DNA from 3 places in the Streptomyces sp. NPDC050263 genome. Region 1 is predicted to be linked to each of the others. Evidence: riboswitches for the same ligand, from Rfam matches in the RefSeq annotation. Region 1 holds a riboswitch; each other region holds the start of a gene.
The links. A riboswitch is a leader RNA that binds a small molecule or an ion and turns the genes downstream of it on or off. The one in region 1 is predicted to bind thiamine pyrophosphate.
Positions count from the first base shown of each region.

Region 2: another riboswitch for thiamine pyrophosphate. It lies ahead of thiO (glycine oxidase ThiO); the one in region 1 lies ahead of AB0J04_RS03055 (thiamine ABC transporter substrate-binding protein).
Region 3: another riboswitch for thiamine pyrophosphate. It lies ahead of thiC (phosphomethylpyrimidine synthase ThiC); the one in region 1 lies ahead of AB0J04_RS03055 (thiamine ABC transporter substrate-binding protein).

Region 1 covers NZ_JBFAKW010000004.1:131,730-141,498, reverse strand. Annotated here, with positions in the region: gene AB0J04_RS03065 (phosphatidate cytidylyltransferase) at 1-595, shown strand, start outside; gene rlmN (23S rRNA (adenine(2503)-C(2))-methyltransferase RlmN) at 768-1,874, shown strand; TPP riboswitch at 1,897-2,004, shown strand; gene AB0J04_RS03055 (thiamine ABC transporter substrate-binding protein) at 2,087-3,181, shown strand; gene AB0J04_RS03050 (iron ABC transporter permease) at 3,157-4,845, shown strand; gene AB0J04_RS03045 (ABC transporter ATP-binding protein) at 4,845-5,867, shown strand; gene AB0J04_RS03040 (maleylpyruvate isomerase family mycothiol-dependent enzyme) at 5,893-6,690, shown strand; gene AB0J04_RS03035 (LAETG motif-containing sortase-dependent surface protein) at 6,761-7,471, opposite strand; gene AB0J04_RS03030 (Rossmann fold nucleotide-binding protein) at 7,634-8,761, opposite strand; gene AB0J04_RS03025 (VOC family protein) at 8,819-9,238, opposite strand; gene AB0J04_RS03020 (hypothetical protein) at 9,363-9,769, opposite strand, start outside.
Region 2 covers NZ_JBFAKW010000005.1:29,954-39,722, reverse strand. Annotated here, with positions in the region: gene AB0J04_RS03390 (hypothetical protein) at 1-229, opposite strand, end outside; gene metF (methylenetetrahydrofolate reductase [NAD(P)H]) at 286-1,209, opposite strand; gene thiE (thiamine phosphate synthase) at 1,357-2,004, opposite strand; gene AB0J04_RS03375 (Rv2175c family DNA-binding protein) at 2,104-2,469, opposite strand; gene AB0J04_RS03370 (FAD-dependent oxidoreductase) at 2,554-3,756, opposite strand; gene AB0J04_RS03365 (hypothetical protein) at 3,872-4,222, opposite strand; TPP riboswitch at 4,275-4,386, shown strand; gene thiO (glycine oxidase ThiO) at 4,384-5,559, shown strand; gene thiS (sulfur carrier protein ThiS) at 5,556-5,756, shown strand; gene AB0J04_RS03350 (thiazole synthase) at 5,760-6,554, shown strand; gene pknB (Stk1 family PASTA domain-containing Ser/Thr kinase) at 6,784-8,736, shown strand; gene AB0J04_RS03340 (deoxyribonuclease IV) at 8,771-9,649, shown strand; gene AB0J04_RS03335 (sulfite oxidase-like oxidoreductase) at 9,706-9,769, opposite strand, start outside.
Region 3 covers NZ_JBFAKW010000010.1:19,374-29,142, forward strand. Annotated here, with positions in the region: gene AB0J04_RS06730 (YibE/F family protein) at 1-1,079, opposite strand, end outside; TPP riboswitch at 1,901-2,090, shown strand; gene thiC (phosphomethylpyrimidine synthase ThiC) at 2,083-3,885, shown strand; gene AB0J04_RS06740 (hypothetical protein) at 3,973-4,986, shown strand; gene AB0J04_RS06745 (VWA domain-containing protein) at 4,983-6,446, shown strand; gene AB0J04_RS06750 (hypothetical protein) at 6,566-7,441, opposite strand; gene AB0J04_RS06755 (metallophosphoesterase) at 7,635-8,726, opposite strand; gene AB0J04_RS06760 (LacI family DNA-binding transcriptional regulator) at 9,281-9,769, opposite strand, start outside.

The sequences.
Region 1 (9,769 bases):
CGGTTACGTCCGGGGCGCCGAGGGCGCCTGGGTCGCCATGGCCCTCACCGCGCTCGCGGTGCTGGTCTGGCGGATGACGGAACCGCCCGAGGGCTATCTGAAGGACGTCACGGCAGGCGTCTTCGCGGCCTTCTACGTCCCGTTCCTGGCCACGTTCGTCGCCGTGATGCTCGCCTCCGACGACGGGGCGTTCCGCGTCATGACGTTCCTGCTCCTGACGGTCGTCAGCGACACGGGCGCGTACGCCGTCGGCTGGCGCTTCGGCAGGACCAAGCTCGCCCCGCGCATCAGTCCCGGCAAGACCCGCGAGGGTCTGCTCGGCGCGGTGTCGTTCGCGATGGTCGCGGGCGCGCTGTTGATGCAGTTCCTGATCGACGACGGCACCTGGTGGCAGGGCCTGGTGCTCGGCTTCGCCGTCGCGGCCAGCGCCACGCTCGGCGACCTCGGCGAGTCCATGATCAAGCGGGACCTGGGCATCAAGGACATGGGCACGCTCCTCCCGGGCCACGGCGGCATCATGGACCGGCTGGACTCGTTGCTCCCTACGGCTCCTGTCGTCTGGGCCCTGTTCGTGCTGTTCGTCGGCTCCGGCTGACCCACCCGCGCAGAACGGCTCGCACGGGCCCCCGCCCCGGTCTCCGGAAATTCGCCAACAGCGTCCGGTCTCCGGGGCAGGGGCCCGTCGCTGCGAGGCCGCCCTGAGGCCGTTGCCGCTGTGCCGAGCGCGGCACCGGTCACACGATTCGATCTGCGACACTGGTACGGCTATGCCTAAGCCCGGAGAACTCACTTTCGTCGCCCCCCGCGGAGCCCAGAAGCCGCCGCGGCACCTTGCCGACCTCTCGCCCGCCGAGCGGAAGGAGGTCGTGGCGGAGATCGGTGAGAAGCCGTTCCGTGCCAAGCAGCTGTCCCAGCACTACTTCGCGCGCTACGCGCACGACCCGGCGGAGTGGACGGACATCCCCGCCGGTTCGCGCGAGAAGCTGCGCGAGGCGCTGCTGCCGGACCTGATGTCGGTCGTCCGGCATCTGTCGACGGACCAGGGGACCACCCGCAAGACCCTGTGGCGGCTGTTCGACGGCACGCTCGTGGAGTCGGTGCTGATGCGCTACCCGGACCGGGTGACGATGTGCATCAGCTCGCAGGCCGGGTGCGGGATGAACTGTCCGTTCTGCGCGACCGGGCAGGCGGGGCTGGACCGGAATCTGTCCACCGCCGAGATCGTCCATCAGATTGTCGACGGCATGCGGGCGCTGCGGGACGGCGAGGTTCCGGGCGGGCCGGCCCGGCTGTCCAACATCGTGTTCATGGGCATGGGTGAGCCGCTCGCCAACTACAAGCGGGTCGTCGGCTCCATCCGGGCGCTCACCGACCCCGCGCCGGACGGCCTCGGGCTCTCGCAGCGGGGCATCACCGTGTCGACGGTCGGGCTCGTGCCGGCCATCCACCGGTTCTCCGACGAGGGCTTCAAATGCCGGCTCGCGATCTCGCTGCACGCTCCCGACGACGAACTGCGCGACACCCTCGTCCCCGTGAACACGCGGTGGAAGGTGCGCGAGGTGCTGGACGCAGGGTTCGAGTACACCGAGCGGTCCGGCCGTCGGCTGTCCATCGAGTACGCGCTGATCCGGGACATCAATGACCAGGCCTGGCGAGGTGACCGGCTCGGCCGGCTGCTCCGCGGCAAGCCCGTGCACGTCAACCTCATCCCGCTCAACCCGACGCCGGGCTCGAAGTGGACGGCCTCGCGGCCGGAGGACGAGAAGGCGTTCGTCGAGGCGATCGCCTCGCACGGGGTGCCCGTCACCGTCCGGGACACCCGCGGTCAGGAGATCGACGGGGCCTGCGGTCAGCTCGCGGCCACCGAGCGGTAGTCTTTAGGCCATACACATCTTCATATTCCGACAGGGGAGCGCCACAGCGCTGAGAGTGCGGCACCCAGGCCGCAGACCCTCTGAACCTCGCCCAGGTCATTCTGGGTAGGAAGTTCGGTCATCACTCGAGCTGTTGCGCCCTGCCCGGATGTCCCCTGCGGACACCCGGGCAGGGCCGCGTCTCTTCCTGGTCCACCCCAGGAGGAAAACCAGTGCACAACAAGACCTTCAAGGCCGCGGCCCTCGGGCTCGGCATGATCGCGCTGTCCACGCTGTCCGCGTGCGGATCCACGGACGGCGACGGCAGCGAGGGAGTGGCGGCGGAGTCCAAGACCGTCACCCTCGTCAGCCATGACTCATGGGCCGTGTCCAAGACCGTGCTCGCCGACTTCGAGAAGACCTCCGGCTACCAGGTGAAGGTCCTCAAGGACGGCGACGCCGGGCAGGCCGTCAACAAGGCCATCCTCACCAAGGACAACCCGCAGGGCGACGTCTTCTTCGGCGTCGACAACACCCTGCTCTCCCGCGCGCTCGACAACGGGCTCTTCCAGCCGTACGAGGCGAAGGGGCTGGACCAGGTCGGCAGCGCGTTCCAGCTGGACGCCGAGAAGCACCGGGTCACGCCGATCGACTTCGGCGACATCTGCGTCAACTACGACAAGGCGTACTTCACCGAGCACAAGCTGACCCCGCCGGCCTCCTTCGACGACCTCGTCAAGCCCGCCTACAAGAACCTCCTCGTCACCGAGAACGCCTCCACCTCCTCACCCGGACTCGGCTTCCTGCTCGGCACGGCCGCGAAGTACGGGGACGGAGGCTGGGAGGGGTACTGGGCGAAGCTCAAGGCCAACGGCGTCAAGGTCGTCGACGGCTGGGAGCAGGCCTACAACGAGGAGTTCTCCGGGTCCGCCGGCGGCAAGAAGGCGGGGGCCGACCGGCCGCTCGTCGTCTCCTACGCCTCCTCACCCCCCGCCGAGGTGATCTACGGCGACCCGAAGCCGACCACCGCCCCGACCGGGGTCGCGGCCGGCACCTGCTTCCGGCAGGTCGAGTTCGCGGGGCTGCTGAGCAACGCGCACAACAGCAAGGGCGGCAAGGCGCTGATCGACTTCCTGATCGGCAAGGAGTTCCAGGAGGACATGCCGCTCAACATGTTCGTCTATCCGGTGCGGACGGGCGCGCAGATTCCGGCGGAGTTCACGCAGTACGGGCCGCAGGCGAAGGACCCCGAGACCCTCGCCCCGGCGAAGATCGCCGAACACCGCGACGACTGGGTCAAGTCATGGACCTCGCTCGTACTGAAGTGACCGAAGCAGCCCCCGGCAAGGGCAGCGGCGCCAAGGGGAGCGCGGCGGCGCGGCTCGGGCTCATGGCCCTGCCCGTCGCGTTCTTCGCGGTGTTCTTCGCCTACCCGGTCGCTGCGATCGTCGCCCGGGGGCTCGACGTCGACGGGAGCTGGCGGTTCGGGCGGCTGTGGGACGTGCTCGCCCAGTCCGACGTCCGGCATGTGCTGTGGTTCACCACCTGGCAGGCGCTCGTCTCCACCGCGCTCACGCTGTTGGTCGCGCTGCCGGGGGCGTATGTGTTCGCGCGTCTGGACTTCCCCGGCAAGCAGGTGCTGCGCGCGGTCGTCACCGTCCCGTTCGTGCTGCCGACGGTCGTCGTCGGCACGGCGTTCCTGGCGCTGGTCGGGCGGGGCGGCCTGCTCGACGAGCTGTGGGGCGTACGGCTGGACACCACGGTGTGGGCGATCCTGCTCGCGCACGTCTTCTTCAACTACGCGGTCGTCGTTCGGACCGTGGGCGGGCTGTGGGCGCAACTCGACCCCGGGCAGGAGGAGGCGGCGCGGATGCTGGGCGCGTCCCGGCTGCGCGCCTGGCGCACGGTGACCCTGCCCGCCCTCGGGCCGGCTGTCGCGGCCGCCGCGCTGATGGTCTTCCTCTTCACCTTCACCTCGTTCGGTGTGGTGCAGATCCTGGGCGGTCCCACCTTCTCCACCCTGGAGGTGGAGATCTACCGGCAGACCTCCGAGATCTTCGACCTGTCCACGGCCGCCGTCCTCACGATCGTCCAGTTCGCGGCCGTCGGCGCGGTCCTCGCCGTGCACGCGTGGACCGTGCGGCGTCGGGAGACCGCGTTGCGGCTGGTGGACGCGGCCGTGACGGCGCGGCGGCCGCGCGGGGCCGGGCAGTGGTCGCTGCTGGCCGGGGTGCTCGCGAGCATCGCCGTGCTGCTCGTGCTGCCGCTCGCGGTGCTGGTGCAGCGCTCGTTCGACGCGCCCGACTTCGCCTACTACCGGGCGCTGACCAGCGACGACGGCAATGTCTTCCTGGTCCCGCCGATCGAGGCCATCGGCAACTCGCTGGAGTACGCCCTCGCCGCGACCGGGATCGCGGTGCTGATCGGCGGGCTCGCCGCGGCCGCTCTCACCCGCCGGGACGCCGGACGGCTGGTGCGGGGCTTCGACGCGCTGCTGATGCTGCCGCTGGGCGTCTCCGCGGTGACCGTCGGCTTCGGGTTCCTGATCGCGCTCGACGAGCCTCCGCTGGACCTGCGCGGCAGCTGGATCCTGGTGCCGCTCGCGCAGGCGCTGGTCGGCGTGCCCTTCGTCGTCCGGACCATGCTGCCGGTGCTGCGGGCGGTGGACCGGCGGCTGCGGGAGGCGGCGGCCGTGCTCGGGGCGTCGCCCTGGCGGGTGTGGCGGGAGGTCGACCTGCCGATGGTGCGGCGGGCGCTGCTGGTCGCGGCCGGGTTCGCGTTCGCGGTGTCGCTGGGGGAGTTCGGCGCGACCGTGTTCATCGCCCGGCCCGACAACCCGACGCTCCCCGTCGCCGTGGCGCGGCTGCTCGGGCGGGCCGGTGAGCTCAACTACGGCCAGGCGATGGCCCTTTCGACGATTCTGATGGTGGTGTGCGCGGTGGCCCTGCTGGTGCTGGAGCGGCTGCGGACCGACCGGACGGGGGAGTTCTGATGCCGCTGCTCGAACTTGACGGCGCTACCGTGCGGTTCGGCGGGCGGCCTGTGCTGGACGCCGTCGGTCTTGCCGTCGCCGAGCACGAGGTCGTGTGTGTGCTCGGGCCCAGCGGCAGCGGCAAGTCGACGCTGCTGCGGGCGGTGGCCGGGCTGCAACCCCTGGACTCCGGACGGGTGTTGCTCGACGGGAGCGATCAGGCGGGGGTGCCCGCGCATCGGCGGGAGCTCGGGCTGATGTTCCAGGACCACCAGCTGTTCCCGCAGCGCGATGTCGGCGGCAACGTGGCCTTCGGGCTGCGGATGCGCGGCCTGCCCAAGGCTCAACAGGGCGAGCGGGTGCGGGAGTTGCTCGAACTCGTCGGGCTGCCGGGGGCCGCTGGCCGGGCCGTGGCCGCGCTCTCCGGCGGGGAGCAGCAGCGGGTCGCGTTGGCCCGGGCCCTCGCGCCGCGGCCCCGGCTGCTGATGCTCGACGAGCCGCTCGGGCAGCTCGACCGGTCGCTGCGCGAGCGGCTGGTCGTCGAGCTGAGGGAACTCTTCGGCCGGTTGGGCACGACCGTGCTCGCGGTCACCCATGACCAGGGCGAGGCGTTCGCGCTCGCCGACCGGGTCGTCGTGATGCGGGACGGCCGGATCGCCCAGTCCGGCACGCCTCTTGAGGTGTGGCAGCGGCCGGCGGACGCGTTCGTGGCCCGCTTCCTCGGCTTCGACAACGTGGTGGAGGCGACCGTCACGGGAGAGGTCGCCGTCACGCCGTGGGGCAAGATGCCGGTGCCGGCCGGGTCGGCGCAGGGAGCGTGCACGCTGCTGGTCCGGCCCGCCGGGGTGCGCCTGGTGGGCGTGGACGAGGGGTTGCGCTGCACGGTCGCCGCGCGCACCTTCCGGGGCACGCATGTCGCCGTGCACCTCCAGCCGGAGGGCGCACCGAAGCTGGAGGCGGCGTGCGCGTTGCGGGACGCGCCGGAGGTCGGGAGCACGGTGGAGGTGTCCTTCGACACGGCCGAAATCGTCGTGCTGGACTGACCCGCCGCGCCCTACGGTGCTGTGTATGACCCTTCTCTCGCATGACCGGTACTGCGACGAAATCGCCCACCAGATGGGTTTGTTGAGGTCCGTGGTGACCTCCGGGGCGGATCTGACGGCGACCGTGCCGACCTGCCCCGACTGGTCGCTGGAGCAGCTGGTGCGGCACATGGGCGTCGCCCTGCGCTGGACGGACGCCCTGGTGCGGGCGCGGGCCCAGGAGGAGATCCCGCCGGAGCGGGTTCCGGGGATCGGCGGACCGGCGGTCGAGGGCGACCCGGCCGCGCTGGACGCCTGGCTCGCCGAGACCGGCGAACTGGTCGTCGGCGCGCTGCGGGAGGCCGGGCCGGACACGAAGGTGTGGGGTTGGGCCGGGGTGCACGACACCGGCTTCTGGGCGCGCCGGATGACCCACGAGATCACCGTGCACCGCGCCGACGCCACGCTCGCGGTCGGACTGCCCTACGAGGTCGCGCCCGAGGTGGCCGCCGACACCCTGGACGAATGGCTGCAGATCGTGGCGTGGGTGCAGCGGAACCTGCCGCACCGGGTGGCCGCGGAACTGCTCGTCGGGGACCGGAGCATCCATCTGCACGCCACGGACGCGGCGGCCGGCCTGAACGCCGAGTGGAGTGTCGACCTCACCGAGCAGGGGATCGTCTGGCGGCGCGGGCACGAGAAGGCGACGGTCGCCCTGCGCGGGCCGCTGACCTCCGTGCTGCTCGCCTTCTACGGCCGGCTGCCGCTGGACAGCCCGGGGCTGGAGGTGCTCGGCGAGCGCGAGGTGCTGGAGTTCTGGCTGGAGAGGGCCAAGTTCGGCTGAGCGGCCGGGAAGAACGGGTGGCCCGCCCCGGTCGGGGACGGGCCACGCGCGTTCGGGTCGGTGGTGGAGGTCAGCGGTGGCTGGCCCCACGGCGACGCATGCCGAAGAACACCGCGCCGCCGCCGACGGCGACCAGAGCGGCCGCTATGCCGACGATCAGACCGGTGTTGGAGCCCGCGCCGGTCTCGGCGAGGTTGGACTCCTGGACCGCGGCCGACGGGGCGTTGCTCGCCGAGGCCGGGGGCGCCGAGCTGTCGCTCGCCGAGTCGGACGGGGACGGCGAGGCGGTGACCGTCTCGGCCGGCGGCGGAGTGGTGCCCGACGGCGTCGAGGACGGGGTGGTGGTCGGGGTGGTGGTGTCGTCGGCCTTGCAGGCCTTGGACGGGGTGGTCAGGTTCGGGGCTATGTCGGCGTCGACCGGGGTCTTCTTGCCGTTGTCGGCCACGACGTGGATCCGGTACTCGGCGTTCGGCTCCCAGTCCTCGGCGAAGGAGACGGTGACGCCCTTCTTCGAGCCCTCGACCGTCTGGGGTTCGCCGACCTGCCTCAGGTCGGCGCCGTTGTTCTCGAGGAACACGGTGATCACGGCCGGGACGCCCGTGGGGTCGTTGTCGGTGACGGTGATGACGCCCTTCGTGCCGTCACAGGCGGCAGCGGCGGAGAAGTCACCGATCTCGCGGGCCAGCGCGGTGCCGGAGGCACTGAGCGCGAGGGCGGCGGCGGCGGCGGTGACGCCGAGCATGCGCACCGAGCGGGCGGCGGTACGGCGGGATAGGGACACGTTTGTCCTTTACGGGAAGCGCAACTGCGGGGGGTGGAGGGGGAGATGGCGCCCCCGGTGAGCCGAGTGCGTCACCATCCCCAGCAGACTCACAGGTCTATAAGCGTTCCATAAGAAGTGTCAATGTGGGGACCCCTCTGAGCGGTTGCCTTTGCCCGCTTATTAACCACCGAGACGTTTCAACGCTTCCGGAGCCTCCTCGATCCGGTCAACGAGGGCGATACGGGACTCCATGGCCCGCTCCCGGGCGAGTGACCGCAAGAGCGGCCAGGCCGGCAGGCGTTCGGTCCAGTGCGCTCGGTCCACGAGCACCATCGGCGTCGGCTCGCCCCGCGACTCGTAGTAGTTGGGCGTCGTGTTGTCGAAGATCTCCTGGACGGTCCCGGCGGCGCCCGGCAGGAACACCACGCCCGCGGTGCAGCGGGCCAGCAGGCCGTCCTCCCGGGTGGCGTTGGAGAAGTACTTGGCGATGTGCGCGGCGAACGGGTTCGGCGGCTCGTGGCCGTAGAACCAGGTGGGGACGCCCACCGAGGGGCCGCCGCCGGGCCAGTTGTCGCGCACGTCGAAGGCGGCCCTGGCCCAATCGGTGATCGAGGGGGTGAACTTCGGCGCCTTGGCGAGGCGGCGCAGCGACTCGTCGAGCATCTCGTCGCCGAAGGGGGCCGCGTACGCGCCGAGGTTCGCGGCCTCCATCGCGCCGGGTCCGCCGCCGGTCGCCACCGTGAGCCCCGCGCGGGCGAGTTCCCGGCCGAGGCGGGCCGCGCCGGCGTACGCCTCCGTGCCGCGCGCCATCGCGTGACCGCCCTTCACCCCCACCACCCGGGCGCCGACGAGGAGTTCGTCGAGGGCGTCCGACACGGCGTCGTCGTGGATCGAGCGGAGCATCGAGCCGAATATGTCGCCGTCCGCCTTGGTCCGCTGGAACCAGGCGTAGGTACGGGCGTCCGGAGTCGCCTCGTAGCCCTCGGCCAGGTCGGCGAAGAGCTCGTCGGGGGAGTAGACGAAACCGCGGTACGGGTCGAAGGACAGGCCTGGCACGGGCGGGAGCACGAGGGCCCCCGAGGCGCGGGACTTCGCGGCCGCGTCCGGGTGCATCGGGCAGCCGAGGAAGACGGCGCCCGTGGTGTCCAGGGCGAGCAGGACCTCCGTACGGTCCGTCAGGTCGACGGACTGGACGCGGAAGTGGAACAGGGTGCCGTGGTCGCGGACCGCCTCGTCGAACTCGGCGAGGGTCTCGATCTCACGGTCGTGGGAGCCGTCGAACGGCGGGGCGGGTGTCGTCGGATGCACCCGCCCATGCTAGGACCGGTCCTGGGTACCGCCGTTCGGTGGACCGCCCGGGTTCGGTCAGCTCTCGATGACCGACGGGTCCATCCAGGAGATCTCCCAGGTGTGGCCGTCCAGGTCGTCGAAGGAGCGGCCGTACATGAAGCCGTGGTCCTGGGTCTCGCCGCCCGGCGAACCGCCCAGCGCGATCGCCTTGTCGACCAGTTCGTCGACCTTCTCGCGGCTCTCGGCGCTCAGCGCGATCAGGACCTCGCTGGTCTTCGTGGAGTCCGCGATCTCCTTCTTGGTGAAGGTCGAGTAGAACGGCTTGACGAGCATCATCGCGACGATCGTGTCGCTGATCATCACGGAGGCCGCGTTGTCGTCGCTGAACTGGGGGTTGAGCTTGTAGCCGAGCTCCGTGAAGAACTTCTTCGAGGCGTCGAGGTCGTTCACGGGCAGGTTGACGAAGATCATCTGCTGGTAGGCCGGAGTGGTCATCGGGTCTCTCCCTGGGGTTCGCGGTCTCGTGGCGCAGGTGCGTGCCGGTGTGTGCTGTTCGGTGGGGTAGACCCGTGGGTCGCGCCGAACTCATCGGCGGGCGGAGATTTTTTCGGCCGGGATCTCAGCGGGCCAGGGGGAGCGCCGCGAGTTCGGCCACGACGAGGGTGAGCGGGACGAACAGCGTCAGCAGGGCGCCGGCGCGCATCGCGGCGGCGCTGCGCAGCGTCTTCGCCGGGGCGCCGAGGCGGAGCAGCGCGGCGGTGGTGTCGGCGCGGGCCTGCCGGGCCTCCACGGCCGCCGTCAGCAGCGTGGCGACGGTGGAGCCCGCCACGACCAGCGCGCCGAGGGTGGTGAGCGGGCCGAAGGACGGGTCGGCCGGGTCGTACAGCGCGGCCATCGTGTACGCGCCGGAGGCCACCGCGCAGACGACGCCCAGCGGGCGGCCGATGCGGGACGCCTCCTGCATCAGGCCCCGGCCCGCGAGGAGCCGCAGGGCGCCGGGGCGGGCCGTCTGCAGCAGCCGGCCGC
Region 2 (9,769 bases), on a different contig from region 1:
CGAAGCCGCGGCGGAACGACAGCGTGACGTAGGTCTGGCCGACCGCGAAGGCGATCGCGCCCAGCTCGATGACGACGACCGACGGGATCAGGACACCGAGGACGACGCCGAGGAAGCCGACGAAGGCCAGCAGTCGCCAGCGCAGTCGCGCCTTGTACTGCAGCAGCACCTCACCCAACAACCACAGCGCGACGATGCCGAACGCGATGTAGAGGACCGTCCAGCCCATGTACGCCCCTCTCCCAGTGGCCGCTACGCAGTGTGTCGTATGTGGGTGCGACCGGTCTAGGCCTGCGGCGGGTGGTGCAGACCCAGGTTCTCGTAGATTTCCAGCGTCGCCGTGGAGTTGTTGAGCGTGATGAAGTGCAGTCCGGGCACTCCCTCGGCCAGCAGCCGTGCGCAGAACTCCGTGGCGAAGTCGATGCCAATGGAGCGTACAGCGGCCGGATCGTCTTTGGCTGTGAGGATCCGCTCTTTCAGAGCGGCCGGGAAGTGGGCGTTGCTGAGCCTGGGCAGGCTTTCCAGCATCTTCACGCTCGTGACCGGCAGGACCTCGGGGATGACCGGAGTCACACAACCGGCCGCCTCGACCCGGTCGCGCAGCCGCAGATAGGACTCGGGCTCGAAGAACATCTGCGTGATGGCGTAGTCGGCGCCGGCCCGGCACTTGTCGACGAAGTGCGTGACGTCCGCGTCCCAGTCCTCGGAGCGCGGGTGCATCTCGGGGAAGGCGGCGACGCCCACGCAGAAGTCGCCCGACTCCTTGATGAGCCGGACGAGTTCGGCCGCGTACGTCAGGCCCCGCGGGTGCGGCACCCATGCGCCCATGGGGTCGCCGGGCGGGTCGCCGCGCACGGCGAGCATGTTGCGGATCCCGGCGTCGGCGTACTGGCCGATGATGTTGCGGAGTTCGGCGATGGAATGGTCCACGGCGGTGAGGTGCGCGACCGGCGTCAGGGTGGTGTCGACGACGATCTGCTGGGTCTCCTTGACCGTGGTCGCGCGGGTGGAGCCGCCGGCGCCGTACGTCACCGACACGAAGTCGGGTGCGACCGCCTCGACCCTGCGCAGCGCGTTCCACAGGCTCCGCTCACCCTTGGGCGTCTTCGGCGCGTAGAACTCGAACGAGTACGTCTTCTTGCCGGTCGCCAGGATGTCGCGCACGGTGCGCGCGCGGTCCGTCCTGGTGGATGCGGTTCCTAGGGCCATACCCGCAGGTTAGCCAGGGGCTGGCGGTCCCCCAACCGAATGCGGGAAATTTGCCCGAATTGTCGACTTGTTGTCCACCCCTTGGACGCCGGACCGAGCCCGGCCGAACCGGTGTGGCCCGATGCAGCCCGGTCGAGCGCGGCCGGGCTACGCCGCGCGCAGCCGCTTCGCGAACTCCGCCGCCGCTGCGCCGGGGTCGTCCGCCTCGGTGACCGCCCGGACGACGACGACCCGGCGGGCGCCCGCCGCCAGCGCCTCGTCGAGGTTGCCGAGGTCGATGCCGCCGATCGCGAACCAGGGGCGGTCCGCGCCGAGGGCGGCCGTGTGCCGGACCAGGCCGAGGCCGGGGGCGGGCCGGCCGGGCTTGGTGGGAGTGGGCCAGCAGGGGCCGGTGCAGAAGTAGTCCACGCCCTCCTGGACCGCGGCGGCCTCCGCCTCCGCCTCGGTGTGCGTGGAGCGGCCTATGAGGACGTCGGCGCCGAGGATCGCGCGGGCCGCGGAAACCGGCAGGTCGCCCTGGCCCAGATGGAGGACGTCGGCCCCGACGGCATGGGCGACGTCCGCGCGGTCGTTGACCGCGAGCAGCTTGCCGTGCCGGGCGCAGGCGTCGGCGAACACCCTGAGGTGCTCCAGTTCCTCGGCCGCCTCCATGCCCTTGTCCCGCAACTGGACGATGTCGACGCCGCCCGCGAGGACCGCGTCCAGGAACTCCGGCAGGTCGCCCTGGCGGGTGCGGGCGTCCGTGCAGAGGTACAGCCGGGCGTCGGCCAGCCGGGCGCGAGCGGTGACGGGCATACGAAGGTCCCCCCAGGGTGGTGGTGTACGAGGGCCGGCGGCCCCCGTACACCGGGTCGTTCGGTTCGATCCGCAGGTCGGACGCCAGGCGTCGCCAGGTCAGACGGCGAGCGCCTGGGCGCGGCGCTTCACCTCCGTGCCGCGATTCTCACTCAGGGCCTGCGCCGGGGTGCCTGGGAGGGTCGGGTCGGGGGTGAAGAGCCACTCCAGCATCTCTTCGTCCGTGAAGCCGTCGTCCCGCAGCAGGGTCAGGGTCCCGGACAGGCCCTTGACCACCTTGTCCTCGTCGATGAAGGCGGCGGGGACGTGCAGTGCGCGGTTCTCGCCACGGCGTACGGCGATGAGCTGGCCGTCCCTGACCAGCTGCCGGACGCGCGTCACCTCGACATCGAGCATTTCTGCGATGTCGGGCAGGGTGAGCCAGGCGGGGACGAGAACATCGGTCTTTGCGTCAATCTCGGTCACGGGAACAAGCCTGCCATCTGCCGCTGACAGTCGGAAGTCGGGCCGGTCCGACCAGGGCGTTCCGGCCGGGGCGGACCGGTGTGTTCAGGCCGGGGCCGTCGCCGTCTTCAGGGGCCTCGCCGGGTCCGCGAGCAGCAGCGGGTCCATGCGCGCGCCCGCCTCGATCAGCCGTCTGCCCTGGGCGAGGTCGCGCGGACGCCCCACGGCCAGCAGGGCGACCAGACGGCCCTCCCGCAGCCAGCAGACCGTCCAGGCCGGTCCGGACGGGTCGCCGCGCCACACCGCGCGGTCGGCCTCGGCATGGTGCCCGGCGTACTGGACGAAGCGGCCGAACTGCTCGGACCAGAAGTACGGGACGGGGTCGTAGACGGCCTGGGGCTCGCCGGTGCTCGCGCCGACGATGTTCGCCGCGACCGTGCGCGGCCCCTGGAGAGCGTTGTCCCAATGGTGGACGAGAAGCCGCTCGCCGTACCTTCCCGAAGGGAAGGAGGCGCAGTCGCCGACCGCGTACACGTCCGGCACGGAGGTGCGCAGACGGGCGTCGGCCACGACCTCGCGGTGCGCGCCCAGCTCGACGCCGGAGCCGGTCAGCCAGGCGGTGGCCGGGCGGGCGCCGATGCCGACCACGACGGCGCCGGCGGGCAGTCGCGAGCCGTCGTCGAGGACGACCGCGCCGGGTTCGACGCGCTCCACGCGCGTGTGGGTGCGCAGCACGGCGCCGCTGTCGGCGTACCAGGCGGCCATCGGGGCGGCGACCTCGGCGGGCAGGGCCCCGGCCAGCGGTCGGTCGGCGGCCTCGACGACGGTGACCGCGCAGCCGGCCTCGCGCGCGGCCGTGGCGAACTCCGCGCCGATCCAGCCGGCGCCGACGACCACGACGTCGTGCTGTCGGGCGAGCACGGGCCGTAGCCGTTCGGCGTCGTCCAGGGTGCGCAGCAGATGCACGCCGCGCACGCCCTCGGCGCCGGGCAGTCGGAGGGGTTCGGCGCCGGTGGCGAGCACGAGGACGTCGTACGGGACCGGGCCGCGCTCGGTGTCCAGCTCGTGGTCGGCGGGGCGCAGGCCCAGGACCTCGCGGCCGAGCTCCAGCTCGATGCCGAGGCCCTCGAAGTCGACGTCGAAGGCGGAGCCCTCGGACGTGCCGAGCAGGACGGCCTTGGACAGCGGGGGCCGGTCGTAGGGCTGGTGGGGTTCCGCGCCGATGAGCGTCACCGTGCCGTCGAAGCCCTGGTCGCGCAGGGCGACCGCGGTCTGCACGCCGGCCATGCCCGCGCCGACAACGACCACGCGCCGCGCCGCGGGCCTGCCTTCCTGCGTCTGCGTCTGCGTCTGCGTCTGCGTCTGCGTCTCGCTCACCCGATCACCATAGTCGGATCACCCTAGTCAGCTGACGCCTCGTCAGTCAGCCGTCGTGCGCTGTGACCTGCTCCACGACGCTCGTGCCGCTGCCGTCCTGCGACTCCCACTCCCAGGTCTCGTCGAGGCGCACCCGGCCGTCGGGCAGCTCCACGACGGCCGACACGCAGTGCCCCGAGGACGTCGTCCCGTCGTACTTGAGCTGTACGTAGCGGAAGTCGAGCCGGTCTCCCTCCCGGGTACCCACCAGGCGCCCCCGTACGACGTCGCCGCCCGCGTATTCGGCCCATACCGCGCCGTCCCGCTCGTGGTACGTGAAACGGGTACGGGTGCCGACCTGCCCGGGGGCCTGGTCGGCGACCGGGGCGAGGACCAGGCCGTCGAGTGACCGCGCCATGGGCGGAGGCTCCCTTACTGAGGTGTGCGGGGTCGGGCTAGGGTGGCCAACGTAGAGCACTCGCGGGAGCCCGGACGCACCGGGCTGAGAGGGAGGCTGGCGGCCTCCGACCGTACGAACCTGATCCGGGTCATGCCGGCGAAGGGAGGGGCTGGACGCCCATGTCGTCTCCACTGTCACCGTCGTCTCCACGTACGTCGGACGTCCTCGTCATCGGGGGCGGGGTCATCGGGCTGGTCACGGCCTGGCGGGCCGCGCAGCGCGGCTTCGCCACGGCGGTGGTGGACCCGGAGCCGGGCGGCGGGGCCGCCCGGGTGGCCGCCGGGATGCTGGCCGCCGTCACCGAGCTGCACCACGGCGAGCAGACCCTGCTCGGCCTCAACCTGGCCTCGGCCCGCCGGTATCCGGACTTCGTGACCGAGCTGACCGAGCTGACCGGACACGGCCTCGGCTACCGGCGCTGCGGCACGCTCGCGGTCGCGCTGGACGCCGACGACCGCGCCCACCTGCGCGAACTGCACGCCCTTCAACGGCAGTCGGGGCTGGAGTCGGAGTGGCTGTCCGGGCGGGAGTGCCGGCGCCTGGAACCGATGCTCGCGCCGGGGGTGCGCGGCGGGCTGCGGGTGGACGGCGATCACCAGATCGATCCGCGACGGCTGGCCGGGGCACTGCTGGCCGCGTGCGAGCGGGCGGGCGTGGTCTTCCACCGCGCCTGGGCCGAGCGGCTGTCCGTCGCGGGCGGACGGGCCGCGGGCGTCGTCACCCGGGACGGTACGACGCTGGAGGCGGGGCAGGTGGTGCTCGCCGGCGGCAGCCTGAGCGGGCGGCTCTCGGGGGTTCCGGAGGACGTCCTGCCCCCCGTACGGCCCGTGAAGGGTCAGGTGCTGCGGCTGACCGTGCCGCGGCCGTACGCGCCGTTCCTGAGCCGGACGGTGCGGGCCGTGGTGCGCGGCAGCCAGGTCTACCTGGTGCCGCGGGAGAACGGCGAGCTGGTCGTGGGCGCGACCAGCGAGGAGCTGGGCTGGGACACGACGGTGACGGCGGGGGGCGTGTACGAGCTGCTGCGCGACGCCCATGAGCTGGTCCCTGGGATCACCGAGCTGCCGCTCACGGAGACCCGCGCGGGGCTGCGGCCCGGGTCGCCGGACAACGCGCCGCTGCTCGGGCCGACGGAGCTTGACGGGCTGCTGCTGGCCACCGGGCACTACCGCAACGGCGTGCTGCTGACGCCGGTGACCGGTGACGCGATGGCGCATGCCCTGGCCACCGGGGAGCTGCCGGACGAGGCCCGTCCCTTCACGCCCGGGCGTTTCGCCCTCCAGGAGCAGCCCGCATGAACATCTCGGTCAACGGAGAGCGCCGGGAGGTCGCGCCCGGCACGGCTCTCGACAGCGTCGTCCGCACGCTGACCCCGGCCCCCTCCGGAGTGGCCGCCGCCCTGAACGAAACCGTCGTCCCGCGCGCGCAGTGGCCGTCGACGTCCCTCTCCGAGGGGGACCGCGTCGAGGTCCTCACCGCCGTCCAAGGAGGCTGACCCATGGCCGACGATCCCTTCGTCCTCGGAGGTACGTCCTTCTCGTCCCGGCTGATCATGGGCACGGGGGGCGCGCCCAGCCTGGAGGTGCTGGAGCGGGCGCTGGTGGCGTCCGGGACCGAGCTGACGACGGTCGCGATGCGCCGGGTCGATCCTTCGGTGCACGGGTCCGTGCTGTCGGTGCTGGAGCGGCTGGGCATCCGGGTGCTGCCGAACACGGCGGGGTGTTTCACCGCCGGGGAGGCCGTGCTGACGGCTCGGCTGGCGCGGGAGGCGCTGGGGACGTCCCTGGTCAAGCTGGAGGTCATCGCCGACGAACGGACGCTGCTGCCGGATCCGATCGAGTTGCTGGACGCGGCGGAGACGCTGGTGGACGACGGGTTCACCGTGTTGCCGTACACGAACGACGATCCGGTGCTGGCCAGGAAGCTGGAGGACGTGGGGTGCGCCGCGGTGATGCCGCTGGGGTCGCCGATCGGCTCCGGCCTGGGCATCCGCAACCCGCACAACTTCCAGCTGATCGTCGAGCACGCGCGCGTGCCGGTGATTCTCGACGCGGGGGCCGGTACGGCGTCGGATGTGGCGCTGGCGATGGAGTTGGGGTGTGCGGGGGTGATGCTGGCGTCGGCGGTGACGCGGTCGCCGGACCCCGAGCGGATGGCGTCCGCCATGCGGGCCGGGGTCGAGGCGGGGAGGTTGGCCCGCCTCGCCGGGCGGATCCCCCGCCGCTACTTCGCGCAGGCGTCCTCTCCTGCGGCGGGCCTCGCGGCGCTGGACCCCGAGCGACCCGCGTTCTGACCGCCGGTCCAGCCCCGAAAAAGCGTCTCCCACCCACGCACCACCCGTTTCCTCTCGGCCGATCCGGTCGGCCGAGAAGTGGGCGTCGCTCGTGAGGGCTCAGCCCCGTCGGCAGCCGACCCGCCATGTGCCCGCCCGCCCATGACTCGCGTCACAGCTCGGCTGCAGTCGGGGGTCGATCGTGGTGGAGGTGGGGGTCGTGTCAGTGGCTGCTCGTAGACTCGCCTGCGTGGACACGACCCTTCAGGACCCTCTGGTCGGGCAGGTGCTCGACGGCCGGTACCGCGTCGAGGCGCGGATCGCGGTCGGCGGGATGGCCACGGTCTACCGGGCCGTGGACACCCGCCTCGACCGCGTGCTCGCGCTCAAGGTGATGCACCCGGCGCTCGCCGCCGACGGGGCGTTCGTCGATCGGTTCATCCGGGAGGCGAAGTCCGTCGCCCGCCTCGCACATCCGAACGTCGTCCAGGTGTTCGATCAGGGCGCCGACGCGTCGTACGTGTATCTCGCCATGGAGTACATCGCCGGATGCACCCTGCGTGACGTGCTGCGCGAGCGCGGGGCGCTGCAGCCGCGGGCCGCGCTGGACATCCTGGAGCCGGTGCTCGCCGCGCTGGGGGCCGCGCACCGCGCCGGGTTCGTGCACCGGGACATGAAGCCCGAGAACGTGTTGATAGGGGATGACGGGCGGGTCAAGGTCGCCGACTTCGGGCTCGTGCGGTCCGTGGACACCGTGACCAGCACCACCGGGGCCGTGCTCGGCACCGTCGCCTATCTCGCTCCCGAGCAGATCGAGCAGCCCGGAGCCGCCGATCCCCGGGTGGACGTGTACGCGTGCGGGGTCGTGCTCTACGAGATGCTCACCGGCGAGAAGCCGCACGACGGCGACTCCCCCGCGATCGTGCTCTACAAGCACCTCCACGAGGACGTCCCGCCGCCGTCGGCCGCCGTCCCCGGTCTGCCGTTCGAGCTGGACGAACTGGTCGCCACCGCGACGGCCCGCACGCCCGGAGTCCGGCCGCACGACGCCGTCGCGCTGCTCGGGCAGGTGCGGGAGGCGCGCGCCCCGCTCAGCGAGGCGCAGTTGGACGCGCTGCCGCCGCAGGCCGTCTCCGCCGGGCACGACATCGCCGAGGACCGCACCAGCGTCATCCCGCGCTCGCTGACCGTGCCCCGCCCGCTGCCCGTCAACGAGGACGACCCCCTCGACCCGGCGCACGGCGACGGCTCGGTCGACCGGACCTCCCGGTTCCAGAGCCCGCCGCCCCTGCCGCCGCGGCGGCGTTCGGTGCGGCCGCCCCGGCGTGGGGTGCTCGCGCTGGTCACCGTCGTCCTGCTGGTGTTCGGTGTGGGCGCGGGCGTCTGGTACATCAACTCCGGCCAGTTCACCAAGGTCCCCGCGGTGCTGACGCAGAAGGAGGCGGAGGCCAGGAAGCGGCTGGAGGCGGCCGGACTCGAGGTCGGCAAGGTCCAGCACGAGTACAGCGACACCGCGAAGCGCGGCACGGTCATGGAGACGGACCCCGAGCCGGGCGCGAAGATCCGCAAGAACGACTCGGTGACGCTCACCGTCTCCGACGGCCCCGAGATCGTGAAGGTGCCGGATGTGAAGGGCTCCCGGCTGGACAAGGCCGAGGCGCTGCTGAAGACGGACGGCCTGGAGCCGGGGCTGGTCACCAAGGCGTTCAGCGAGGACGTCATCAAGGGCTTCGTGATCAGCACGGACCCGGAGGCGGGCTCGCAGCGGCGCGCGGGCACGGCGGTCGCGATCGTCGTCAGCAAGGGCAGCCCGGTCGACGTCCCGGACGTCACCGGGGAGACTCTGGCCGACGCCAGGGCCGAGCTGCAGGAGGCCGGCCTGAAGGTGAAGGTCGCCGCCGCGGCGGTCAACTCCGAGTTCGACAAGGGGCAGGTCGCGGCGCAGACCCCGGGGGCCGACAGCCAGGCCGCCGACGGCGACACGGTGACGCTGACGCTGTCCAAGGGGCCGGTGCTGGTCGAGGTCCCGGACGTGGTCGGTGCGAGCGTCGACGACGCCACCTCGCTCCTGGAGCAGTCCGGGTTCAAGGTCAAGGAGGACCGCGGGCTGCTCGGGCTCTTCGGCGACAGCGTCAAGAAGCAGTCCGTGGAGGCCGGCGAGATGGCGCCCAAGGGGTCGACGATCACCATCACCATCCGGTGACCGGCGGGGCGGCAGGGCATGACACCCTGACCGGGTGAGTCCTCGATCCCCCTTCCCCTCCCGCAACCCCGTCGGCGGTCATGTCCCCGTGGCCGGCGGTCTGCACGACGTGGGCATGCCGTACGCGCACGATCTCAGGGCCGAGACGGTCCAGGTGTTCGTCGCCAACCCGCGCGGCTGGGCGACGCCCGTCGGGAACCCGCGACAGGACGAGGCGTTCCGCGAGGCGTGCGCGGCTCAGGCGGTCCCGGCGTATGTGCATGCGCCCTACCTGATCAACTTCGGCTCGCACACCGAGGCGACGGCCGAGAAGTCGGCGGAGTCGATGCGGCACTCGCTGCGCCGCGGGCGGGAGATCGGCGCGCTGGGCGTGGTCGTCCACACCGGGAGCGCGACGGGCGGGCGGGACCGGTCGGTGGCGCTGAAGCAGGTGCGCGAGTACCTGTTGCCGCTGCTGGACGAGCTGACCCACGACGACGACCCGTTCCTGCTGCTGGAGTCGACGGCCGGCCAGGGCGCCTCGCTCTGCTCCCGGACCTGGGACTTCGGACCGTACTTCGAGGCGCTGGACGCCCATCCCAAACTCGGCGTCTGCCTCGACACCTGTCACATCTTCGCGGCCGGACACGACCTGACCGGCCCGACCGGGATGCACCAGACCCTCGATCTGCTGGTGGACACGGTCGGCGAGGGCCGGCTGAAACTGATCCACGCCAACGACTCCAAGGACGTGGTCGGCGCCCACAAGGACCGGCACGAGAACATCGGCGCCGGCCACATCGGCGAGGACCCGTTCCGGGCGCTGATGACCCACCCCGCGACCGAGGGCGTACCGCTGATCATCGAGACGCCCGGCGGCAAGGAGGGACACGCGGCGGACGTGGAGCGGCTGAAGAAGCTCCGCGACGGCTGACCGGCTGACGGCTGACGGCTGACGGCTGACGCCGAGACCTGGCGGCCGTGCGTCGGTCAGAGCTCGGGGCCGTCGCCCGGTCCCTCCTGGTAGGAGTACCGCTGTTCCTTCCAGGGGTCG
Region 3 (9,769 bases), on a different contig from region 1:
ACGGAGGCGACCAGGCCGATCGACCCGACCAGGGTGCGCACGATCTCCTCGGCGACCAACTCGCTGTTGGCGACGGCGCCCACGCTGCTCTGCGCGATCGAGAACAGCAGCAACAGCGGCAGCGCTGCACCGGCATAGGCGAGGACGAGCGTGTTGACCACGGACGCGATGTGGTCCCGGCCGATGCGGATGCCGGCCCGGTACAGCCCCCGCCAGCCCATCGACGGGTTGGCCTCGTGCAGCTCCCAGACGGCCGAGGTCTGCGTGACCGTCACGTCGTCGAGGACACCGAGCGAACCGATGATGATGCCGGCGAGCAGCAGACCGCTCATGTCGATCGACGGATACAGGCCGTGGATCAGGCCGGTGTTGTCGTCCGTGTTGCCGGTGAGCGCCGCCCAGTCGATGAACAGCGAACCGAGGATGCCGATGAGCAGCAGTGAGATGAGCGTGCCGAGCACCGCGACGGAGGTGCGGGCCGAGAGGCCGTGACACAGATAGAGCGCGATCAGCATTATCGCGCTCGCCCCCACCACCGCCACGACCAGCGGGTTCGAACCTTGAAGGATCGCCGGCAGCACGAAGAAGTTCAGCACCAGGAAGCTGATGGCCAGCGCGACCAGCGCCATGACGCCCCGAAGCCGCCCGACGACCACGACGGCGACCGCGAAGATGATGGCCAGCACGCCCATCGGGATGCGCCGGTTCACGTCGGTCACCGAGTACTGAAGGTCCTTCGGCGCGGAGGGCTCGTAGGCGACCACGACCTTCTCGCCCTGGTCCAACTGCCGTGACTGGTCCGGCTGGACGATCTCCGTGAACGTACGGCCCTTGTCATTGCCGGTGTCCACGCGGATCGTGGCCCTCTTGCAGGAGCCGCTCGCCTGCTGCTGCGCGGACGAGCCCTCGGCCGTCGAGGTGTCGCCGGTCGGGGTGTCGCCCGAGGCGTTCACCGACGCGCAGCTCACCTTCACGACCTTGGTGACCGTGGCCTGCTGGGTCTGCCGGTCGAAGCCGACTCCGGTGCGCTCGTGCGCCGGAGCTCCGCCGGGCCACAGCACGACGAGCCCGACCAGCACCGCCGCACCGAACGGGATGAGGATGGCCGTGATGACCTTGCGCAGGTGCTGCGAGACGGGGGCGGCCGGACCGTGGCTGTGGCTGTGACCGTGGGAATGCCCGTGGCCCCCGCCGGAACCCGGGCCGTGCCCGTCGCCGGCGCCCGAGCCGTTCCCCCCGCCGGAACCGGGGCCGTGACCGTGCCCGCCGGAACCCGGCCCGTTGCCGTTGCCTTCGCCGCGGCCATGATCGTGACTGCCGCCGTGGCCCTCGCCTGGCTCGCTCCGAAGACCACCACCATGGCCGCTGCCGTGACCGCCGTCGGGGCTCTGCCCATGTCCGTGCTCGCGGTCACGGCCGTATTCGTCGCCGGGGCCGGGGCCGTATCCGCGCCCTTGACTGCGCCCGTTCCCGTATTGGTAGCCGGTTCCGCGCCCGCCGCCGCTGCCGGGTGGGCTGTGCCCGGGCCCTCCGCCAGAGCCCGGCCCTCGGCCCTGTCCCGGCCCTTGACCCCTGGGGGCACCGCCGCGCGCCGGTCCGTCCAGCCCGCCCAGTCCACCCAGCCCGCCGGCGTATCCCGGCCCCTGTTCGGGGCCGTGCCCGTGGTTGCGTCCGTGATCGTGACCGCCGTTGAAGGCGCGGTCGTCACCGGGGCCGCGTCCAGAGCCGTTGTCGTTGCCGCTACCAGGGCCGTCGCTCGGGCCGTTTCCGGCGCCGGGCCGGCGGGGCGGCTCGGGCGGTGGGTACGGAGGCTGGTGTGTCGTGGTCACCGACCGATCATCGCAAGAACGGTAGGGGCCCTCTGTTCACCGCGCCCGAATTGACGCTAGCGTGGAGGCACCTTTGCACACGCGGGAGCTCGGAGCACCGGGCTGAGAGGGCGCTGACCTCCGTCTTTGCGATGTTTCACGTGGAACGTCTCTCGAGTCGAGTGATGTTTCACATGAAACCTCGGCAGGCGGTAGCCGCTGCGTCGACCGCCGAACCTGTTACCGGGTAATGCCGGCGTAGGGAGTAGGTCTCATGACCAACAAGGACGCACGCACGCCTGCCTCCGTTCGGGACGAAACGTCCCAGGAGGTCGGGAAGTCCATCGGCTGGCACAAGGGGTACGTCGAGGGCACTCGCCCCGACCTGCGCGTGCCGGTCCGTCAGGTGCATCTGACCAACGGGCAGTCGGTCGCGCTGTACGACACCTCCGGTCCGTACACCGATCCGCTGGTCGACACGGACGTCCGCAGGGGGCTGCTGCCACTGCGCGACAACTGGATCATCGGCCGTGGCGACACCGAGGAGTACGCGGGCCGTCCCGTCCGCCACGAGGACGACGGCATCAAGCACACCTCACCGCGCGGTGGTCTGCGCAATCTCGACGCGGTCTTTCCGGGGCGGCCGCGCCTGCCCCGTCGTGGCCGGGACGGCAAGGCGGTGACTCAGCTCGCGTATGCCCGCCGGGGTGAGATCACCCCCGAGATGGAGTTCGTGGCCATCCGAGAGAACGTTTCTCCTGAGGTGGTCCGCGAGGAGATCGCGGCGGGCCGTGCGGTGTTGCCGGCCAACGTCAACCATCCGGAGATCGAGCCGATGATCATCGGCAAGCGCTTCCTGGTGAAGGTCAACGCCAACATCGGCAATTCGGCGGTGACGTCCTCCATCGAGGAGGAGGTCGAGAAGATGACCTGGGCGACCCGTTGGGGCGCCGACACGGTCATGGACCTGTCCACCGGCCGCAACATCCACACGACCCGCGAGTGGGTCCTGCGCAACTCCCCCGTCCCCATCGGCACGGTGCCGCTGTACCAGGCGCTGGAGAAGGTCGACGGCCGCGCGGAGGAACTGACCTGGGAGATCTACAAGGACACGGTCGTCGAGCAGGCCGAGCAGGGCGTCGACTACATGACGGTCCACGCCGGTGTCCGCCTGCCGTACGTCCCGCTCACCGCCAACCGGAAGACCGGCATCGTGTCGCGCGGCGGCTCGATCATGGCGGCCTGGTGCCTCGCGCACCACAAGGAGTCGTTCCTGTACGAGAACTTCGAGGAACTCTGCGAGATCCTCGCCGCCTACGACGTCACCTACTCGCTGGGCGACGGGCTGCGGCCGGGTTCCATCGCGGACGCCAACGACGAGGCCCAGTTCGCGGAGTTGAGGACGCTCGGGGAACTCAACCGGATCGCGAAGCGTTTCAATGTTCAGACGATGATCGAAGGCCCGGGCCATGTCCCGATGCACAAGATCAAGGAGAACATCGACCTTCAGCAGGAGATCTGTGATGAAGCTCCGTTCTATACGCTCGGCCCGCTGACGACGGACGTCGCGCCGGCGTACGACCACATCACTTCCGGCATCGGTGCCGCGATGATCGCCTGGTGGGGCACGGCCATGCTCTGCTATGTCACGCCCAAGGAACACCTGGGCCTGCCCAACCGTGACGACGTCAAGACGGGCGTCATCACCTACAAGATCGCCGCCCACGCAGCCGACCTCGCCAAGGGGCACCCCGGTGCGCAGGAATGGGACGACGCGCTGTCCGACGCCCGCTTCGAGTTCCGCTGGGAGGATCAGTTCAACCTCGCCCTCGACCCGGACACGGCACGGGAGTTCCACGACGAGACACTCCCCGCGGAGCCGGCGAAGACGGCGCACTTCTGCTCGATGTGCGGGCCGAAGTTCTGTTCGATGAAGATCAGTCAGAGCATCAACGAGCGGTTCGGCGCAGGGGTCGCCGACGGGGCCACGGCTGAGGAGATCGCCGAGGGGATGTTGGAGAAGTCGAAGGAGTTCGCGGCGAGCGGAAGCAGGGTGTACCTACCGCTGGCCGACTGACGCCTCTGGATTGGCGCTGCCCGATCAGGCTCGATGCCTGGTCATGGGCAGCGCCATGAGAGGGCGGCTGTGACGGGGGGATGGACCTTGGAGTTTCTGAAGACGACCGAGCCGGTCCGGTCATTGGTCTGGCAGGGCGGTGACCTGGTCGATGTAGTGGGCGGCCGGGCCTGGAACCGCGACGGTGCGGAGCGCCGCGCGGCTACCGGTCGGGGTTCGGAGTTCGACAAGTTCGACAGATGCGTCGTCTCGCCCTCCGGCCGCTACAGCGTCGTCTACGCCGAACGTGGGGCCGACGCCCTCTTGCTCGAGGGAGCGATCCCGCTCCGTGAGCTGACTCGCGACTCCTACCACGACGAGGACTTCGACTACCCCGTAGCCCTGACTGCTCTGCCGGACGGCCGGGAGATCCTGGTCCACTGCCCGGAGGAGTACAACGTGCTCCAGATCGAGGACGCGGCGTCCGGACAGCGGCTCACCCCCGGAACCCGCGAAGCGAAGGACGTGTTCCATTCCCGTCTGTCGGTGAGCGGGGACGGCAGACGTCTGCTGGTTGCCGGCTGGGTGTGGCACCCGTACGGCATCGCCGAGGTGTTCGATCTGGAGGCCGCGCTGACCGACCCGGCCGTGTTGGACGGACACGGGGTGCTGCCCATGGAGCCGGGGATCGATGCCGAGGTGGTGTCGGCCTGCTGGCTCGACGACGACCGCCTGGCGGTGGCGACCGGAGAGGAGTTCCTCGACGACGAGGATGTCCCCGCGCTAGGACCCCGTCAGATCGGCGTGTGGTCGCTGTCCGGTCGCGCGTGGGTGCACCGGAGCTCCGTCGACTTCGAGGTCGGGACGCTGATCGCGGGAGGCGGTCGCGTCGTCTCGTTGCACGGACATCCCCGGCTGATCGACGTCAGGACCGGGGAAGTGCTGGAGGAATGGCCCGAGGTGGCGATTCCCCGCCGGGAGGGGGCATACGGCGTCACCCACATACCGACACCGGTCGCGGCGCTGCATCCGGACGGCACGCACTTGGCGGTCGCTCAGGACGAGAACATCGCGCTCGTTCGGTTGCCGTCGGCCGTCGGCTCGGCAGACTTGCCTCCATGACAGCGCGATCCATGAGCAAGGGCGCCAATCTGCCGGTCGACGCGCCGGACGTCCGGGTGGAACTCAGCTGGGCCGAGGGGGTCGGTGGGCCGGACATCGACGTCTCGGCGCTGCTGTTGACGAGCGACGGCCGGGTTCGTGACGACGGGGACTTCGTCTTCTACAACCAGCCGCTTCACGCGTCCGGCGCCGTGAGACACGTCGGTAAGCGGCGGGAGGCCGGCGTGATGACCGACGCGGTCCATGTGTATCTCCGCTCGCTGGAGGCGGCCATCACGCGGGTGGTGCTGTGTGCGTCGGCCGACGGCGGCACGTTCGGGCAGGTGAGCGGTCTGACGTTGCGGCTGTTCGGTACGGGCGGGCGGTCCGAGCTGGCGCGCTTCGAGATGCAGGCCGACACGGAGACGGCGTTCATCGGCGGCGAACTGTACCTGCGCGAGGGGCGCTGGAAGTTCCGGGCGGTAGGGCAGGGGTACGCCTCCGGACTCGCGGGAGTGGCCACCGACTTCGGGATCACGGTCGATGAGGAGCAGGCGGCACATCCTCTGCCCACTCCGCAGAGCCCGCCCACTCCACAGAGCCCACCGGTCCCGTCGAGCCTGCCGGGCTCGGTACCGGTCCCACTGAACCCTCCGGTCCCGGCGACGCCCGCTCGGCCGGACTCAGGGGCGGTGTCCCCGCCGCCAGGTCCTCGGCTGACCAAAGGGGAGGAGCGGCTGCCCGTCGACATGCGTAAGCGGCTGTCGCTGCGCAAGGAGCAGGTCGCCGTCAGTCTGAGCAAGCGGGGAGCGGCGGGGATCACCGCGCGGGTCGTGCTCGTCCTCGACGCCTCCGGCTCCATGGCGTTCCTGTACTCCCGGGGAGTCGTGGCGGACGTCGTGGAACGGATGGCGGCGGTGGCGGCAGAACTCGACGACGACGGAGAGATGCAGGCCTGGACGTTCGCGAGCGAGTCCGCTCGCCTTCCCGACCTTCGTCTGGGCGAACTCCCCGAGTGGCTGCGGCTGCACGTGCGCGTGGGCGAGATCAGTCTGTTCCGGCGCAACAGGAAGCCCCGCAAGGGGATGGAGCCGGGGCAGGTCGACATGCGCGCGGTCGGCATCCAGAACGAGGAGCAGAAGGCGATCGCCCAGGTCAGATCGTATGTGCGGGAGAATCCGGCGACCGCGCCGACCTTGGTGCTGTTCTTCTCCGACGGAGGGGTCTATCGCGACGCGGCGATCGAGCGGGAGCTGCGGGCGGCGGTGGAGGAGCCGATCTTCTGGCAGTTCGTGGGGCTCGGCCGGTCCAACTACGGGGTCCTGGAGCGGTTCGACACGCTGCCCGGGCGCCGGGTCGACAACGTGGGCTTCTTCGCTGTGGACGACATCAGCGCCGTCCCGGACCAGGAGCTCTACGACCGGCTGCTGTCCGAGTTCCCCAGCTGGATCACGGCAGCGGGCCGCGCAGGCATTCTCTGACGGGCCACCAGGGCCACCAGGGCCACCAACCAGGGCCACCGCGGTCGCCCAGGGGCAGGTCGGCCCGGCGTACGGCTTGCGCTCCCCTCGGCGGGTCGGCGGGGGCGCAAGCCGAGTGCCTATTCCGGCTTGTGGTCCGGTCCGCCGAAGTCCGGGCTGGTGTAGTCCGGGCTGCTGAAGCTCGGCCGCGGGCCGGTCGAGCGGCCGTCGTCAGGGCTGCTGAAGCCCGGGCGGTCGTAGCCGATCTTCGGCAGACGGCCGGTGGGAGCCGGCGGGGGCGGGGCGGTGTGCAGGGCGGTCGCCGCGCCCGGACTGGCGAGGGCCTCTCGGAGAAACGGCAGGATGCCGCGCTCCAGTAGGGCTTCTCGCCAGGCTTCCCTGGCCAGGGAGACCTCCTCGCTCAGTTCGCCGTACGGTTCGGCCCCCAGGGAGGGCCGGTTGCGCAGGGCGGTGAGCAGCAGCGCGACGGTGGCGACGAGGATCGCGGCCACAGCCACGGCCCCGAACGTCCAGCCGGCTGTGAGCATGGTCCGGGCGAACGCCTGCTCGGGGTCGAGCACGCTGAGGATGTAGCCGACGAGCAGGAAGATCACTGCGGCGGTCCCGGCGAGAACGGGGGTGAGGACGGCGGCGACGGCGCCCGCGCCGGCGGCCTCGGCGGCCTGGGCCGCGTCCCCCATGGTGGTGGCGAGCCCCATCGCGGCCGCGTTCGGCTCGGCGGAGCCGGTCTCGGACGCGGACGACGGGGTGGACGGCGCCGGATGGCGCAGTTCCTCGCGGACCTTCACGTAGTGCTGGTACTCGGCCGCCGCGGCCACCGTGATGAGGGCGGAGGCGTTGAGCGCCATGGTGCGCAGTTGTTCGGGGTTGAGCCGCTGTCCGACAGCGGCCAGTTCCGGGTGGTGTGGTGCGGAGCGCAGCGCCTCGTCGAGGATCCGCTCGTACTCCTGGCGGTCCTCGCTGTGCAGGTGCTGCGGAACGCTGTTCATGTGCATCCCCCGATGCTCCGTAGGGCTTGGGGCTCGCATGCCAACGAGCCGTCGGGCAGAAACGGAGGGGAGCCTGCTACGGATAGACCGATGGTAGAGCGGCGACGGCATGGGGTGACAGGGGGTTTGCCGAAATTGGCCCCTGGCCTGCGGTGTCACGGGCGAGTCGAAAGTGGGGCACAGCATGCCCCGGGAACGGTCAGATATCCAGGGGCAGTTGCTGGACCAGCAGTTTTCCGGCCATCGTCACGCCGCCGTCCATCGCGATGGCCAGTCCGTCGGCGTAGACGTGCGGTCCTTCGACATGGGGACCGCCGCTGTCCTCGCCGTCCTCCGAGTCCGAGCCGACTTCGCCCAGCAGATAGGGAATCGGGCTGTGGCCGTGAACGATTCGGGTACCGCCGTACGTATCGAGCAGGGAACGGACGGCGTCGGCTCCACCTTCGTCCCGGAAGGAGAAGCGTTTGGTGAACTTGCGGAACAGGTCCCACACCTCGTCCGCGTCGTTGCGCGTGATCGTCTCGCGGACGGTGTCGTTGACCGCCTCGATCGAGTCGCCGTAGTCGAGGTAGGCGGTGGTGTCGGAGTGGACGAGCAGATGGCCGTCGACCTCCTCGACGGCGTCGAGGCGGGCCATCCACTGGAGGTGGTGGTCCTGAAGACGGTCCATGTCGTACTTCTGGCCGCCGTTGAGCAGCCAGGCCGCCTGGAAGGTGGCGGTGCCCGCGCCGGAGTTGACGGGGGTGTCGCCGAAGCGCTTGGCACCGAGCAGCAGCAGTTCGTGGTTGCCCATGAGGGCCTTGCAGTATCCGCCGGCGGCGGCGGCCTCGGCGGACAGCCGCATGACGAGGTCGATGACGCCGATGCCGTCCGGTCCGCGGTCGGTGAAGTCGCCGAGGAACCACAGCCGGGCGGTGCCCGCGCACCAGTCGCCGGCGTCGTCGATCAGGCCCTTCTCCTGGAGTGCGGCCATCAGTTCGTCGAGGTATCCGTGCACGTCGCCGACGACGAACAGCGGACCGGGGCCGGTCGCGGGCAGCGGAGCCTGGACGGCCGCCGGATCCACGGTCACCTGAAGGGTGTCGCCGCGGCGGCTGATCACGGGCAGATCGCGCTGGGTGGGCGTGTAGCCGTCCGGATGCTCCAGCGGCTCGTCGACGGGTGGCGCGGCGTTGCCGGGATGTGTGTCGTGGTCGTACGGACCGGTCTCGTGGACGTACGCGGGCACCCGGAAGTCGCGCAACGTCGCCGTCCGCTCCACCTCGGGTCCCTGACCGGCCCCCTGAGTCATCAGACCCCTCCACCATCGCGCCGCATCTGCACTCCTCGGGCCGCTTGGTCGCAGCGGCCCGTGGTGCCGTGCGCCCATCATAGGAATGCGGATCGTGCCGTGTGATGACCCAGGGGTGGTCAATCGGAGCAAGGCTCCAGTTCATCGCGGCTTTCGCCCCGATTGGACCGGGCTTCGGCAGCCCGCACTCACCCGGCACACACCATGCCCACACCCACCCGGGCGGCTCCGACGGCGAGGACGGAGAACTGCTGCGGCTTGGGCGGGGGCGAGCTGTGTGGCTGGGGGAGGGACGTCTCGGTGGTTCGCCGGCTCGCCGGGAAGGGCGATTTCGTCGGATGCGGCCGCGAGTGGCGGAGTGGTCCAGGGGCGATGGTTTTGCGTCGTCGAGCGGCACCGGGCCCCTCGGCGGCTTCGGAGACTCCTGACGCCCGGGGCGCCTCGAGCGCCGTCGGGAAAACGCCCGTACGTGCGGCCCCGACTACCTACGTTGACGCAAGCCGCCCCTTCCTCGTGCCCACGGCAGCGTGGGGACGAGGAAGGGGCGGCCTGGGTCACTGCTCTTCCGGGGCCCTCGGAGGGCTGACCGTGGTGCGGGGGGAGCGTCGTTGGGACGACGTCCGCACGATCAGCTCGGTCGGTATCACCTGCTCGACCGGGTGGTCGGATTCCGCGCCCTCGATCGCGTCGATGAGGAGCTGGACCACCGCTGTGCCGATGCGGCGCGGTTTCAACGAGAGGGTGGTCACGGGCGGCTCGGTGTTGGCGTACACCGTGGACTCGCTGCAACAGACGATCAGCAGGTCCTCGGGGACGCGCAGCCCGTAGCGGCGGGCGGCGGCGAGCAGATCGGTGCCGTTGGGGTCGAACAGGCCGTAGACCGCGTCGGGGCGGTCGGGGCGGGCCAGCAAACGGTCGGCGGCCACGGCGCCCGCGCACGGGTCGTGCGCGGGGTAGGCCTCGTAGACCGGGTCCTGGCCGACCCGCTCGCACCACCGCAGGTAGGCGCTGGTCGACAGATGCGTGTACGTGTCCGTCGTGGT